Regions from separate parts of the Leucobacter insecticola genome, predicted to be linked through region 1. Evidence: predicted binding sites of a transcription regulator. Region 1 holds the regulator's gene; the other holds the start of a gene.

Region 1 (7,302 bases):
GAGGAGACCCGCCGGGGTCGGCGCATCGATGCGGCCGGGGCGCAGCTCATCCATCGGAAAGCTCAGCACGTCGGTCGGGCCCGGCTCGTCCATCCACTGCACGTGCAGTTGCTCGATCGCGGCCTCGTCAACCATCATCACGCCGAGCTCGGTGTCCGGGTGTACGTGCATTGACTCGAGCACAAACATCGCAAGCCGCTGCAGCCGATCTTCCTCAATCGTGATGCCGGACTCGTTGTTAATCTCTACACTCACTGCGCTGCTTCTTTCCCGTTGTTCCGCCGCCTCGCCCGTTCGCGAGGCTCGGCGCCCTCAGACTCGCTGTAGCTCTGGTACGCGTCAACGATGCGACCGACCAGACTGTGTCTCACAATGTCGTCGGAGCTGAGCTCAGCGAAGTGGATGTCTTCGACCCCTCGCAGGATCCGGCCCACCACCCGCAGCCCGCTGACCGCCAGCGGCAAATCGACCTGGGTAATATCCCCCGTCACGACCATCTTGGAACCGTAACCGAGCCGCGTGAGAAACATCTTCATTTGTTCGGGGGTGGTGTTTTGCGCCTCGTCGAGGATCACGAAGGCCTCGTTGAGGGTTCGGCCCCGCATGTATGCGAGGGGCGCGACCTCGATGGTGCCGCTCGCGAGAAGTTTTGGCACGACCTCGGGGTCCATCATGGCGCCGACGGCGTCGAAGAGTGGACGCAGGTACGGGTCGATCTTGTCTTCGAGCGAGCCCGGCAGATACCCGAGGCGTTCACCAGCCTCGACCGCGGGGCGTGTCAACACGATCTTCGATACTTCACGTCGCTGCAGGGCCTGCACAGCCTTCGCCATCGCCAAATAGGTCTTCCCGGTGCCCGCGGGACCAATGCCGAAAACGATCGTGTTGTTGTCAATCGCGTCAACATAGGCACGCTGCCCGCTCGTCTGCGCGCGCACCGCGTTACCGCGTACGGTCAGGATCGGAGTGCTCAGCCTCTGAGCGGCGGTCGGCCCGTCGCCGGCGCGCACCATGCGTGTCACCTCGCGAACGTCAAGCTTCGAAACAGGCCCGCTTCGCCGCGCCAGCTCGAGTACCTCAAGCACGACCTCCTCGGCGGCGCGCGTCTGAGTAGCGGGTCCCCTGAGTGTGAGGACTTCATCGCGAGCGTGAAACGTCACATCCGGATGCTGCGATTCGAGGTCCGAGATCAGCTGATCCCGGTGGCCGAGAAACGAAGCAAGATCGACGCCGCTCAGCAGTATTCTGCGTTGCAGCTCGGTCTCCGCGCTTTCATTGGAGCGCGGGGTGCGTTCAGGATCCAACGAGGGACTGCTCTTTGAGGTCGCCTGCGAGCACGTGGGCGTGGACGTGAAACACGGTCTGCCCAACATTTGCGCCGCTGTTAAAAATCAGGCGGAATTCGCCCTCTGCCAGTTCATCTGCGAGTTGCTGAGCAACCGCCACCATTTCGGCGAGAGTTTCGGGTTCAGCCGCGGCGAGTTCGACGACGTTGCGGTACTGCGTCGCCTTCGGGATCACGAGCACGTGCACGGGGGCCTGCGGGTTGATGTCAGGAAACGCCATCACCCGCTCGGTCTCTGCCAAGATCTTCACCGGGATCTCCCCCGACACGATCTTGCTGAATATCGTCTCTTCTGCCATGCGATTAGTCTAGCGGTGACCAAGGACAGTCTGCCGGGCTACTACCAGCGGCCGAGGGCGACGTTGAGAACGGTAAGGGCAGCAGGGCCTGCAGAGGAGGTGCGGAGCACGGTGGTGCCGAGCATCAGCACGTTTGCTCCTGCGGCTTCCAGAGCATCAAGCTCGGCGTCGGAGAGCCCGCCTTCAGGACCAACAAGCAGGTAGACCTCACGTGCGTCAGAAGGAAGCGATGTTCGCGCCCAAGCGCTCAACGCCATCACGCCCCGAGGATGCAACACTAAGACCTCAGCACCATCAGACGCAGCCAGCTCGCACAGGCCGGCGAGGGTGATCGGTTCCTCCACCTCGGGGATTCTCGCGCGTAGCGACTGCTTTGAAGCCTCGCGTGCGATCCTCGCCCACTTTGACACGCCCTTTGCAGCCTTGTCCGTGTCACTCCAGCGCGACACCGATCGCTCAGCCTGCCACGGCACGATGCCATCAACGCCAAACTCCGTCGCCTGCTCGACCGCGCGCTCGTCTCGGTCACCCTTCGCGAGCGCCTGTACGAGCACCACACGGGGTGTGGGCGCTGGGCGCAGGGACACCTGGGCGAGCCGCACTACAAAGGAGTCTTTGGCGACGCTCTCAACACTGCCCTCACCAATCGTTCCGGCACCGTCCCCAACCAGGATCTGCTCGCCTGCACGCAAGCGACTTACTCTCACCGCGTGGCGACCCTCATCCCCCGAAATGGTGACCTGAGCGCCAGCCCGCCACTGTGAAGCATCAGCCGCATTAGCCGCATCAGCGAAGTAGAGATTCGCCACGTCGATCCCGCCCGCTATCCCTGACGGAAGAAGCGGTCGCGGATCTTGCCAAAGAAACTCTGTTGAAACTCGCCCAGGTGAGGGGGCTGATCCTTACGGAGGGCAGCGAACTGGCGCAGAAGATCCTTCTCCCGGTTCGACAGCTTCTCGGGAGTCGCGACCTGCACGGCGATCTTCAGATCCCCGCGCGTCGTGGTGCGCAAGGCCTGGATCCCGCGCCCGCGGATCGTGATGACGTCGCCCGACTGTGTACCCTCTGGAATCTCGACGTTCACATCGCCGTCGAGCGCCCCGACCGTCGCTTCAGTGCCGAGAATCGCGTCGGTCATCGCAAGCTGCATCGTACAGAGCAGATCGTTGCCGTCGCGGCTGAAGATGTCGTGGTGCGTGACCCGGAACTCGATGAAGAGGTCGCCGTTCGGCCCCCGCCTGGCCCGACCTCACCGCCGCCGCGCATCTGCATGCGGGTTCCGGTGTCAATCCCCGAGGGGATATCGACCGGGATCGTGCGCTTCTCGCGCACCCGCCCCTTGCCTGCACACTCGACGCAGGGGTGTTCGATAACGGTGCCGTAGCCGTGGCAGCTGCCGCAGGGATGCATGGTGACAACGTTGCCAAACAGCGAGCGCACCTGGCGCTGCACCTGGCCCTGGCCGTGGCAGACGTCGCAAGTGACGGGCTGGGTGCCGGGCTGGCAGCAGCTGCCCTGGCAGGCGCCGCAGAGCACCGCGGTGTTCACGGTGACGTCGCGCTGCACCCCAAAAATGACCTCTTCGAGGGAAACATCCACGCGGATCATCGCGTCTTCGCCGCGCTCGGAGCGTGACCTGGGGCCGCGTTGGCCGCCCCCAAAACCGCCACCGCCAAAGAACGTCTCGAAAATGTCACCAAAGCCGCCCATATCGGACTGGCCGCCGCCCATGTCGTAGCGCTGCCGCTGTTCGGGATCACTCAATACGTCGTAGGCATGGGTCACACCTTTGAAACGCTCCGAGGCTTCTTCACTCGGATTCACATCGGGGTGCAGTTCGCGCGCAAGCCGGCGATAGGCCTTTTTGATCTCTTCGGGTGTCGCCTCACGGGTCACGCCGAGGGTCTCGTAGTGGTCGGCCACGGATTGTGCTCCTCACAGGGGTAGTGGGTGGTTCTGAAGTGTCAACGTGTGCGAGTCGAGCTTTGCCGGCTCACTGATCCTCGCCAAGAAGCCGATTGAGGTATCTCGCAACCGCGCGCACGGATGCGATGTTACTCGCGTAGTCCATGCGAACCGGGCCGAGCACGCCAAGGCGAGACACCGAGGTGCCCTCAGCCTCGTAGCTGGACGCGATCACAGAGGCTTCGGAAAGCCCGTATGCCTCGTTTTCGCGGCCGATTGACGCGGCGACATCACGCTCATCCTGCACCAGCTCGTCGAAAAGGCGCAGCAGGGTAACCTGCTCCTCAATCGCTTCGAGGACGAGCGGCAGGCTGCCCTCGAAGCCGGGCCGGGAGAGGTTCGCGGCACCGGCGATCGCGATCCGGTCGCTGCGATTGGCCTGCAACTGGGTCGACACCGCCTCGAGTACGCAGCTTACGAGTTCCCCTTCGCCGGGCGGCGCCCAATCGGAGACGGAAGTCTCAAGCTTGACCACTTCTGCCGCGGCTGCGTCGACATCGCGACCGACCACGGCGGCTGCGATCCGCTCGCGAAGCCCCTGCACCCAAGCTTCAGACACGCGGGCGGCGGGGAGTCGCGCCATCTGCTGCTCAACCACCCCGCTGCCGAGAATCAGCACGCACAGGATCCGGTCCTCGGCCACCGCGACCAGATCAAGGTGTCGCACAACGGTTCTTCGCAGGGAGGGATACTGGGCGACAGCGACCTGATTGGTGAGCTGGGACAGCAGACGAACGGTGCGGCTCATTGCGTCGTCGAGGTCAACAGATTCGCCGAGAAAACGCTCGATCGCGGATCGCTGTGCCGCCGAGAGCGGCCTGATCTTCGCGAGCGTGTCAACGTAGAGCCGGTAGCCCTTGTCCGTCGGCACTCGCCCCGAGGAGGTGTGCGGCTGAGCGATCAGCTCGTCTTCTTCGAGGGAGGCCATGTCGTTGCGGATCGTCGCAGCGGAGACGCCAAAACTGTGGCGATCGACGATGCCCTTGGACCCGACGGGTTCGTTCAGAGAAACGTAGTCGCTGACGATGGCGTGCAACACAGCAAGACTTCGCTCAGAAACCACAGCTACCCCTCCGTCCTCATTCCCAAACAAACGCGAGTGCGTTGGCACTCGGCACTACTGAGTGCCAAGTCTAGCGCAGGCTTCCTGGCGGTCCGCTTCAACTCAGCAGACGGTGCACAACCGTGTCGGCGAGCAAGCGGCCTCGAAGCGTCGGCACGATACGTCCCTTGATCGCGGCGCGACCGTCAATGAGCTCGTCGGCAACGAGATCCGGGATCGCCCGCCGCTCTTCGGCCGTGAGCACCTCGGTCGGCAGCCCGGAGAAGATCCGCGTCTCGAGCAGCACGCGTTCGTCACGGATCGCCTGCGGACTCAGGATCTCGCGCGCCTGCGCGGGCGAGACGCCCCGGGCGATCCGCTCGGCGTAGGGACCCGGGTGCTTCACGTTCCACCAGCGCACCCCACCAATATGGCTATGGGCGCCCGGGCCTGCTGCCCACCAGTCCTCGCCGGTCCAGTAGGCGAGATTGTGGCGCGAACGAGTCTCGGGCGAACGCGACCAGTTACTGATTTCGTACCAGCTGAAGCCCGCCTCCACGAAGCGGGCATCGGCGAACTCGTACATCTCGGCGTGGAGATCCTCGTCGGGGCGGGCACGGTGCCGCGGCGGATCTGCGCCGCAAGTTTGGTGCCCTGTTCGACAATCAGCGCGTACGCAGAAATGTGATCGGGATCGGTGGCGAGCGCCGCCTCGACCGAGCGTTCCCAGTCGGCGAGGCTCTCCCCCGGCGTGCCATAGATCAGATCCACACTCACCTGCAGGCCCGCGTTCTTCGCCCAGCGCGTCACCAGCGGGACCCGCTCGGGCGAGTGGGTCCGATCCAGAGTCTTCAAGACGTGCGGCACCGCAGACTGCATACCGAAACTCACCCTGGTGAAGCCCGCCTCCGCGAGCGTGTGCAGGTAGGCTTCGTCGACGGAATCAGGGTTCGCCTCGGTCGTTACTTCAGCGCCTTCCGCGAGCGGCCACTCGCGCGTGATGCTGCCGAGCATTGCCACCAGATCGCTGGCCGGCAGCAGCGTGGGGGTGCCGCCACCAAAGAAGACGGTCGACACCGGGCGCTCGGCAACACCGGCGCGCCGAAGTGTCTGGCCCGCGAAGTGGAGCTCCTGGCACACCTGGCCTGCGTAGTCGTGCTGGCTTGTGCCGCCCAACTCGCTGGCGGTGTAGGTGTTGAAGTCGCAGTAGCCGCAGCGCACCCGACAGTATGGGACGTGAACGTAGACACCGAAGCGGCGATCCTGTGATCCTGCGGCCACGCTCTCGGGGAGCGAGCCGTCAGCGGGAGCTGCCTCACCGTCTGGAAGGCTACTCGCCACCAGAACCGGTGCTTTCGCTGGCGTTCGACTCGCGAGCGTCTGTTACCACCGCACCGCCGGGAGCAAGTGCGCGGATCTGCGCTCTGACCGACTCAATCGCGTCTTTGGTGGTTGCGCGGGCTTTCAACCCGAGGAGTCCATTCTTCGGCGCGGTGAGGAAGCCGCGCGCAACAGCCCATACGGTGCCGTCATCGCGAAATTCGACGGTGAACCGCTGCTCGCCAACCACGCCGGCATCGTCCTGGGTGCCCCAAGCAAAGCCGACAACACGCTCTTGATTGATCGTGTACACGACCAGGATCCGGCGCTCAGTTCCGTCAGCACTGCGCAGCGTCGCCGAGGATCCCGCGACCAGATACGGCTCGCCGTCGGGGCCAAACTGTTCCTCGCGCTCGCCCACCGAGAGTGGCCGGCCCTGGTCATCAAACTCAGGGCCGAGGTAGGTGTCATTCGGGCCCCGCTCGATGTCAACGACCGCGAGCCCGGCACCGCGCTGCGCACCCCAGGTCATCAGCAGGCTTGAGGCCGCGATGAAACGGTCTTGGCCGCTGCCGAGCTGCAGGGTCTCCTCGTAGGGAGTGCTGCCTTCAGGGGGAAAGCGCAACAGATCTGCAAACTTCGATGCGCCCACCGCGGCATAGCTGGCGGGCATTTCCTGGTGGCTTGTTCGTCGACTACCGCCCTGTTCACTCACTTCTTAGCCGCGTCTTTACCCTCGACATCCCCCGAGAGGGCGGCGATAAAGGCTTCCTGTGGCACCTCGACTCGGCCAACCATTTTCATACGCTTCTTGCCTTCCTTCTGCTTTTCGAGCAGCTTGCGCTTTCGGCTAATGTCGCCGCCATAGCACTTCGCTAGCACGTCTTTGCGGATCGCGCGGATGTTCTCGCGCGCGATGATCCGCGATCCAATTGCCGCCTGGATAGGCACTTCGAACTGCTGCCGCGGAATCAACTTGCGCAACCGCTCGGTCATCATGGTTCCGTAGCCGTAGGCATTGTCGCGGTGCACGATCGCGCTGAAGGCGTCAACCTGCTCGCCCTGCAACAGAATGTCTACCTTCACCAAATCCGCTTCTTGCTCTCCCATCGGCTCGTAGTCAAGGCTCGCGTAGCCCTGGGTGCGACTCTTCAGATGGTCAAAGAAGTCAAAAACGATCTCACCGAGCGGCATGCTGTAGCGCAGCTCGACCCGCTCGCCAAGGTACTCCATGCCCATCAGACTGCCACGGCGGGACTGACACAGTTCCATAATGGTGCCCACGTAGTCCTTGGGGGCGAGGATCGCAACGCGCACAATGGGTTCGCGTA
Region 2 (7,302 bases), 770 kb from region 1:
TCGAGACAAGCTCGGGATCGCGTGTGCGCCGCGTCGGCACAATCCCGATTTCGTCGAAGGTGTATACGCGTCTCGCACGCTTGCCGCGGCCAATTTCGATCTGGTTGCTCACTAGCCCAGTCTATCTATTCGGTATGACACTGTCTGAGTAGCCAATCTTCGGCCCTACCGCCTGTAGTTCGGGGCTTCCACGACCATCTGCACGTCGTGCGGGTGTGACTCTTTGAGTCCGGCCGAGGTGATGCGCACGAACTGCCCGCGTTCCTTCAGCTCAGTCACCGTGCGCGCACCGACGTAGAACATCGACTGCCGCAGCCCGCCGATCATCTGGTGCGCAACTGCCCCAAGCGGGCCGCGATACGGCACCTGACCTTCGATGCCCTCGGGGATCAGCTTCTCGTCGCTCGGCACATCGGCCTGGAAGTAGCGATCCTTCGAATACGAGGTGCGCTCCCCCGCGTCTGCAAGGCACCAAGCGAACCCATGCCGCGGTAATTCTTGAACTGCTTCCCGCCCACGAACACGAGGTCCCCGGGGCTCTCATCGGTGCCTGCGAGCAGTGAGCCCATCATCACCGAAGAAGCACCCGCGACGAGCGCCTTCGCAATATCGCCCGAGTGCTGCAAGCCGCCATCTGCGATCACCGGCACCCCGGCCGGTGTCGCAGCACGCGCCGCCTCGTAGACGGCGGTCACCTGCGGAACTCCAACGCCAGCGATCACCCGAGTGGTGCAGATGGATCCTGGACCAACACCGACCTTGATTGCGTCCGCACCGGCATCAACAATGGCTTTGGCGCCAGCGTAGGTGGCGACGTTCCCGCCGATCACGTCGACGGCCGCGAACGCGGGGTCACCCTTAATCTTCGCGATGATGTCGAGCACACCCTTGCTGTCACCGTTCGCGGTGTCAACCACCAACACGTCAACACCGGCCTCAAGCAGCGAGCTCGCGCGCTTCCAAGCGTCGCCGAAGAAACCAACGGCAGCACCAACGCGGAGCCGGCCGGAGTCGTCCTTCGTGGAATCCGGGTACTGTTCTTCTTTGTCGAAGTCCTTGACTGTGATGAGCCCGGTCAGGCGCCCCTCACCGTCGACGAGCGGGAGCTTTTCGATCTTGTGCGTGGCGAAGATCTGCCAGGCGTCATCGCGTGAGATGCCGGTCCGTGCGGTAATCAGCGGCATCTTGGTCATGGCATCTGCCACCCGCACCTGCGCGCGATCCTTCGGATCGATGAAGCGCATGTCGCGGTTCGTGATGATCCCGAGGAGCACACCGGCCGAGTCGACCACGGGCAGCCCGGAGACGCGGTATTCACCGCAGAGCGCATCGACCTCGGCCACAGTCGCATCAATGGTGGTGGTTACGGGATTCGTAATCATGCCGGCTTCTGAACGCTTCACCCGGTCGACCATTTCCGCCTGATCCTGGATCGAAAGATTGCGGTGCAGGATCCCGAGGCCGCCGTTGCGCGCCATCGCGACCGCCATTCGCGTCTCAGTCACCGTGTCCATCGCGGCGGAGATGAGCGGGATGCTCAGGCGGATGCGGCGCGTGAGCTGCGTCGACGTGTCGGCTTCACTCGGAATGACGTCGGTGTGTGCGGGCAAGAGCAGCACATCGTCGTAGGTGAGTCCGGTAAATCCGAATGGGTCGCGCTGTTCCATGAGTCCTCGCTTGGTTAAAGATGGGAGGGTGTGCCTATAAAGGAGGGTGCGGATCGCGCTCCCCGTGCAGATCAGTCTAAGGGAATCGGCCCAGTTGAAAGCTGTGCTCCGGGCGAACGTCGCAGCTGAAGAATCATGTCAACGATCAGCAGCACCAGCGCGATCCACACCGTGATAAAGCCGATCCAGCGCCCGAGTGACACTTCTTCGTGCAGCACAAAATAGCCGTACAGGAACCCGAGAATCGGTGTCAAGAACTGGATGAAGCCGATGTAGGACAGGGGCAGACGCCGCGCCGACTCACCGAAAAGAATGAGCGGGATCGCCGTGACAACACCGCTTCCTAAGACGAGAAGCAGGATCCCGGGCCCGAAGGTGTGGGCGGTGAGCCCTGCCGTGGTCGCGATAATGATCATCTGGACGATACCGACCGGCACAGAGATCAAGGTCTCAACGGTCAGCCCCGTCAGCCCATCAATCGTCTCTCCAACGTGCTTGTGCACGGCGCCGTAGACACCAAAGGTGAGCGCAAGGCCGATCGAAATCCAGGGGAACGCACCATACGCAATCGCGACCGTCAAGACTCCAACGGCGGCAATGCCGACAGCCATCCACTGCAGCCGTGAAAGGCTCTCTTTCCGCACCACCACACCAATGAGAATGGTGAAAAGCGGGTTAATGAAGTAGCCGAGCGAGGTCTCAATGACGTGCCCGGTCATCACCCCGATCACGAAGATCTGCCAGTTTGCGTACAGAAGCAGCGATGACAGCGCGAACCAGCCCAAGAGTCGGGGCTTTCGCAGGATCGCGGCCACCTGGGACCAACGACCCGTGATGGTCACAAGAACCGCGCTGAATACGAGGGTCGCGGTGACCCGCCAGGGCACCACCTCGAGCGCGCTCACCATAGAGATGAGGCCGAAATAGGCGGGGAATGCGCCCCACAGGAGATAGGCGGAGAGCCCGTACCCTAGTCCCGCGCGAAATTTTCTCACCAAGTTAGTTTAGTCACGCCTCTGAGATCTCCGTAGATACGCCGTGGGGCCGCAGATCCGAAGATCCACGGCCCCACCAGAACGCTGTCTGAGGCTTTAGCGCTCGACGATTGCGAGAATGTCGCGAGCCGAAAGCACGAGGTAATCTTCGCCACCGACCTTGACCTCAGTACCGCCGAACTTCGAGTAGATCACAAGGTTACCGACCTCAACGTCGAGGGGAATGCGGGTTCCGTTGTCAGACACGCGACCGGGTCCCACAGCGACGACCTCGCCCTCCTGGGGCTTCTCCTTGGCGCTCTCGGGAATGACCAGACCGGATGCGGTGGTCTGCTCTGCCTCGACCTGCTTGATAACGATACGATCTTCGAGCGGCTTAATAGCGACCGACACAGTTGACCTCTTTCCAATTGCGAAGTGGATCTCACGCCCGCCCACTGCGAACGCGCTACCCAAGAGTCTACGGCTCAAGTTGGCACTCTCGCAAGGGGAGTGCCAACTCCTAGGCATCGGATCGCCAAGAGCGAACGCCACAATCTTCCTCCGGTTGCACAGGGCATTTCCCTGGCGGGAGGCCTGCCACCCATAGAATGGAGATTACGCCGGATCGCATATCTGAAAGAAGAGTAAATGTCTACGCCCAACCCCCACAGCAGCCCGTTCCCCCGCAGTACCCTGCGCCACAAACGCCGGCTCCGCAGCAGGCCGCTCCCCAGCAGAGCTTCCCGGGCCAGCAGGCCCCACAGGCCTATCCGCAACAGGCAGCGCAGTACCCGCAGCCGAACCATCCGGCGCCCTCAACAGCGACGACGCTCGACAAGACCAACACCTTCGCGCTGCTCTCAATCATCCTCGCATTCATCGCACCGCTCGCCGGCATCGTGTTCGGTCACATGGGCCTCAGCCAGATCAAGAAGAAGGGCGACGCTGGTCGCGGCATCGCGCTCACGGGCCTCATCATCAGCTACGCCTACTTCGTCTTCGTCGCGGTCTTCTTTTTCGTGTGGATCGGATTCGTTGTCACGTTGTTCAGCAGCCTGGGCGGTCTGATGAACGGCTACAGCGACTACGGCTACTACAACTAGGGAATTGCCGAACTCCCAGATCCTCCCCGGCTGGGACGCGCTCAGCACCGAGCGGGGGCTCACTGTACTCGAGTGGGCCTCCGCTCAGCGCATTGAGGGCCGTTCAATGGCCGAGCTCAACTCCGCGCTTCGCCGCCAAGAGCTTTCGCCAGACGAGGTCGCCGCGATCCTGACCCAGGTGGGACTGCGAAATAAGGCCGCGGCGAAGTTTGGCGCGCTGGCTTCGCAGCTCCTGTTCACGCAGGCCGGACTCGAGCAGGCGAGCCGCGCTCGGGTGTCAGCGCACCACGCTGAGCGGTTTCGCGCGGCCGGTTGTGCGCGGGTCGCGGATCTCGGCTGCGGGCTAGGATCCGAATCGATCGCGCTGCTGGAGGCCGGGATCACCCCCTTGCCCGTCGAGCTCGATCCGCTCACCGCGCGCTTTGCCGCACACAATTTGCGCGTTGCGTCGGGCCAGGCTGGACTCCCCGCCCCCTCCGTGCGCGTGGGAGACGCAGAGTTACTCGGGGCCGCCAATGCCGACGGCGTGTTTCTCGATCCGGCCAGGCGCACTGCCGGGCACCGCGACACGCGGAGGGTCACTTCGCCCGACGACTACTCCCCCTCTCTCACCTTCGCCTTCGGTTTTGCTTCGCTGCTGCCAACCGGAATCAAGCTCGGCCCCGGCTTCGACCGCGAACTCATCCCAGACTCCGCCGAGGCACAGTGGGTGTCGGTCGACGGCCAGGTGGTCGAAATGGGACTGTGGTTTGGGGCTGCGGCTCGCGAGGGGATCCGTCGCTCAGCGTTGGTGTTGCGTGGGGAAAGCGATAGTTTTGAACTCACCGCGCCGGGCGACACAGCCGACGTCGAGGTTCAAGCGCTGGGCGAGTACCTCTACGAGCCTGACGGTGCGGTGATCCGCGCGCGCCTCATCGGCGAACTCGCGCGCCGAATCGATGCGGGGATGCTCAGCGAGGGCATCGCCTACATGACCTCGAATCGCCACGTCTGGACCCCGTTTGCACAGGCCTTTCGGATCCTGGAGGTGCTGCCAGCTAAGGAGAAGGAACTGCGCCGTGCCCTTTCTGACCGCGGCATCGGCTCGCTGGAGATCAAGAAGCGCGGCGCCAACGTGGATCCGGCGGCGCTCCGCACCCGACTCAAGCTGCGGGGCGAGAACCACGCCACGCTGTTCCTCACCCGTGTGGGAGACGCCCACACGGCACTACTCGCGGAGCGGTGCTGAGACATGCTCCCGGCTGACTAGAGACTGGCGGTTGAGCAAGCACCGCGTCGACTCTACGCCGTCGGCGCAGCAGTATCGGCCGAGTGACCACGATCGACCGTGCCATCAGCGAGCTCAACAACCTCGTCTGATTCGTCTTGCGATTGGTCACCCAGGCGTCCGCGAGTGATCGTATTCATGATCATCGCGATTGCACCGTCGCCAGTCACGTTGGTCGCGGTGCCGAAACTGTCGAGGGCAATGTAGGCAGCAAACATGATGCCCACCTCAGCCTCACCAAACCCGAGCATCTGCACGAGAAGACCGGCCGCGGCTGCAATCGCGCCACCGGGCACGCCCGGCGCGGCAATCATCATGATGCCAAGCATCAAGATGAACGGGAAGTACGAACCGAAGGACACGTCGCCGCCTGTGAGCAGAAGTACCGCGATCGAGAACGCCGTGATCTTGACCATCGAGCCTGACAGGTGAATCGTCGCGCACAGCGGCACCACGAACCCTGCAACCGCGTCACTGACCCCGTTCTTCTTCGTTGACGCTAGCGTCACCGGAATCGTCGCTGCCGACGACGACGTGCCGAGCGCCGTGAAGTATGCATCGCGCATGTTCCACAGCGCGCGCAACGGGTTCGTACGCGCCATCGCCCCGGCGATGCTGTACTGAATCAGCAGAACGACCAGCGTCAACGCGAACGACACGACGACGACGAGCAGGAACTTCGACACCACCGTGACCGCTGACCCGCTCGCGGACAGGTCCAGGAAGATCCCGAAAATGAACAGTGGCAGCGCGGGCACCAGGATACGCCGAATCAGCGACTCGATAATGGTGCGAAACTCAACGGCACCGCGAAACACAACGCGGCTGCGAAAGGCCGTAAGCCCGATCCCGACTACAAACGCCAGCACCAGCGCACTCATTACGTCAATCACCGGTTTCAGCACGATCGATGTCGGCGAATCACCTGCGGCCGTCACGAGCGTAAAGTACGGTGCAAAGCCTGAGCCACCGTCTTCGGTGATCGACCCGAGCTCGCCACCCGCCATCGCGCCGCGAAACAGCCACATGCTAACCCAGTAGGCGAGCAAGCCGGCGAGCAACGTCGACCCGTAAGCAATCGCGGCAGTCAGCCCTAACCATTTGCCTGCACCGCGGCCGAGCTCGGCGATCGCGGGCGTCACCAGGCCCAGGATGATCAGCGGAACCGCAAAGCCCAGAAAGCCCGAAAAGATGGAGTTGTAGGTCAGGAACACTCCGCCGAGCCAGACAGGCACAATTGGGCCGAGCAAAATACCAAGCACAATGGCGACGATGATCCAGCCGAGCAGGGGAAACTTACGGAGCAGGTCCACGTAATCCTTCATTGGGTGAGGGCGGCATGCCGGTTCGGACACGACCCCCTCGTACTTCCGCGGGTCGCGCACAGACAAAACACAAGTTTAGGGGCTCTTCGTAATTGAGGGTGTAGCCGATGTAAAACAGATAACGATGCACGCTCCCCCACCGCCAGCTCACCAGCCCCCCGTTACTTTGTTCGTAGCTCCTGATCCGCGAGGATGAGGAGTGAGGCAGCCAGCCGGGGCCGGCATGATTGTTGCCCCCTGTCGTACCAATGATCTGGGGGTGTTGTCACCGACCTCCGGTCTGGCGGTCGGTGATCGCTGATAGGGGCAAGACCACAGCCGCGCATATCGGGGCAGGGTCGTTCGTAACGTGGATGCCGACGCCTACCGCCACCTGACTGCCGAACACATACAAGCAGGACGGAGGAACACCCCTTGAACAGCATTGAGCACTACGACGACGTCGCGGTCTTCATCGGCCTCGATGTCGGCAAGAGCGAGCATCACGCGGTCGCGCTCACCCGCGACGGGAAGAAGCTCTACGACAAGCCGCTCCCGAACACCGAAGCCAAGATCATATCGGTGCTAGATCAACTCGCTGAGCACGGCCCCGCTCTGCTGGTCGTTGACCAGCCCGCCACGATCGGGGCGCTCCCCGTCGCCGTCGCGCAAGCGCATGGTGTGCTCGTCGGGTATCTCCCCGGCCTCACGATGCGCCGCGTCGCTGACCTCCACCCCGGTGAAGCGAAGACCGACGCACGGGACGCGTTCATCATCGCGGAGACCGCCCGCACGATGCCCTCAACTCTGCGATCGATCAAAGTCGCCGATGAGCAGATCGCGGAACTCTCGATGCTGTGTGGCTTCGATGATGATCTTGCCGCGCAAATCACGCAAGTCTCCAACCGCGTTCGAGGTCTCCTCACCCAGATCCATCCCACCCTGGAACGGGTACTCGGGCCGCGTCTGGATCATCCCGCGATC

What was found. The regulator HrcA, encoded in region 1, represses chaperone genes, less so after heat shock. The targets are predictions, from matches to a motif close to TTNGCACTCGNNNNNNNCGAGTGCNAA.
Region 2: the regulator HrcA is predicted to act here: its motif matches at 3,135-3,161, upstream of groES (co-chaperone GroES).

Annotation. Positions count from the first base shown of each region.
Region 1 covers NZ_CP049934.1:2,129,398-2,136,699, forward strand. Annotated here, with positions in the region: gene ybeY (rRNA maturation RNase YbeY) at 1-255, opposite strand, end outside; gene G7067_RS09830 (PhoH family protein) at 252-1,304, opposite strand; gene G7067_RS09835 (HIT domain-containing protein) at 1,294-1,644, opposite strand; gene G7067_RS09840 (16S rRNA (uracil(1498)-N(3))-methyltransferase) at 1,686-2,453, opposite strand; partial or broken gene dnaJ (molecular chaperone DnaJ) at 2,468-3,567, opposite strand; gene hrcA (heat-inducible transcriptional repressor HrcA) at 3,638-4,672, opposite strand; partial or broken gene hemW (radical SAM family heme chaperone HemW) at 4,770-5,992, opposite strand; gene G7067_RS09860 (DUF1990 family protein) at 5,982-6,644, opposite strand; gene lepA (translation elongation factor 4) at 6,683-7,302, opposite strand, start outside.
Region 2 covers NZ_CP049934.1:1,363,366-1,370,667, reverse strand. Annotated here, with positions in the region: gene G7067_RS06275 (GuaB3 family IMP dehydrogenase-related protein) at 1-112, opposite strand, end outside; partial or broken gene guaB (IMP dehydrogenase) at 166-1,667, opposite strand; gene rarD (EamA family transporter RarD) at 1,739-2,662, opposite strand; gene groES (co-chaperone GroES) at 2,759-3,055, opposite strand; gene G7067_RS06255 (DUF4190 domain-containing protein) at 3,253-3,747, shown strand; gene G7067_RS06250 (THUMP-like domain-containing protein) at 3,752-4,975, shown strand; gene G7067_RS06245 (dicarboxylate/amino acid:cation symporter) at 5,029-6,327, opposite strand; gene G7067_RS06240 (IS110 family RNA-guided transposase) at 6,763-7,302, shown strand, end outside.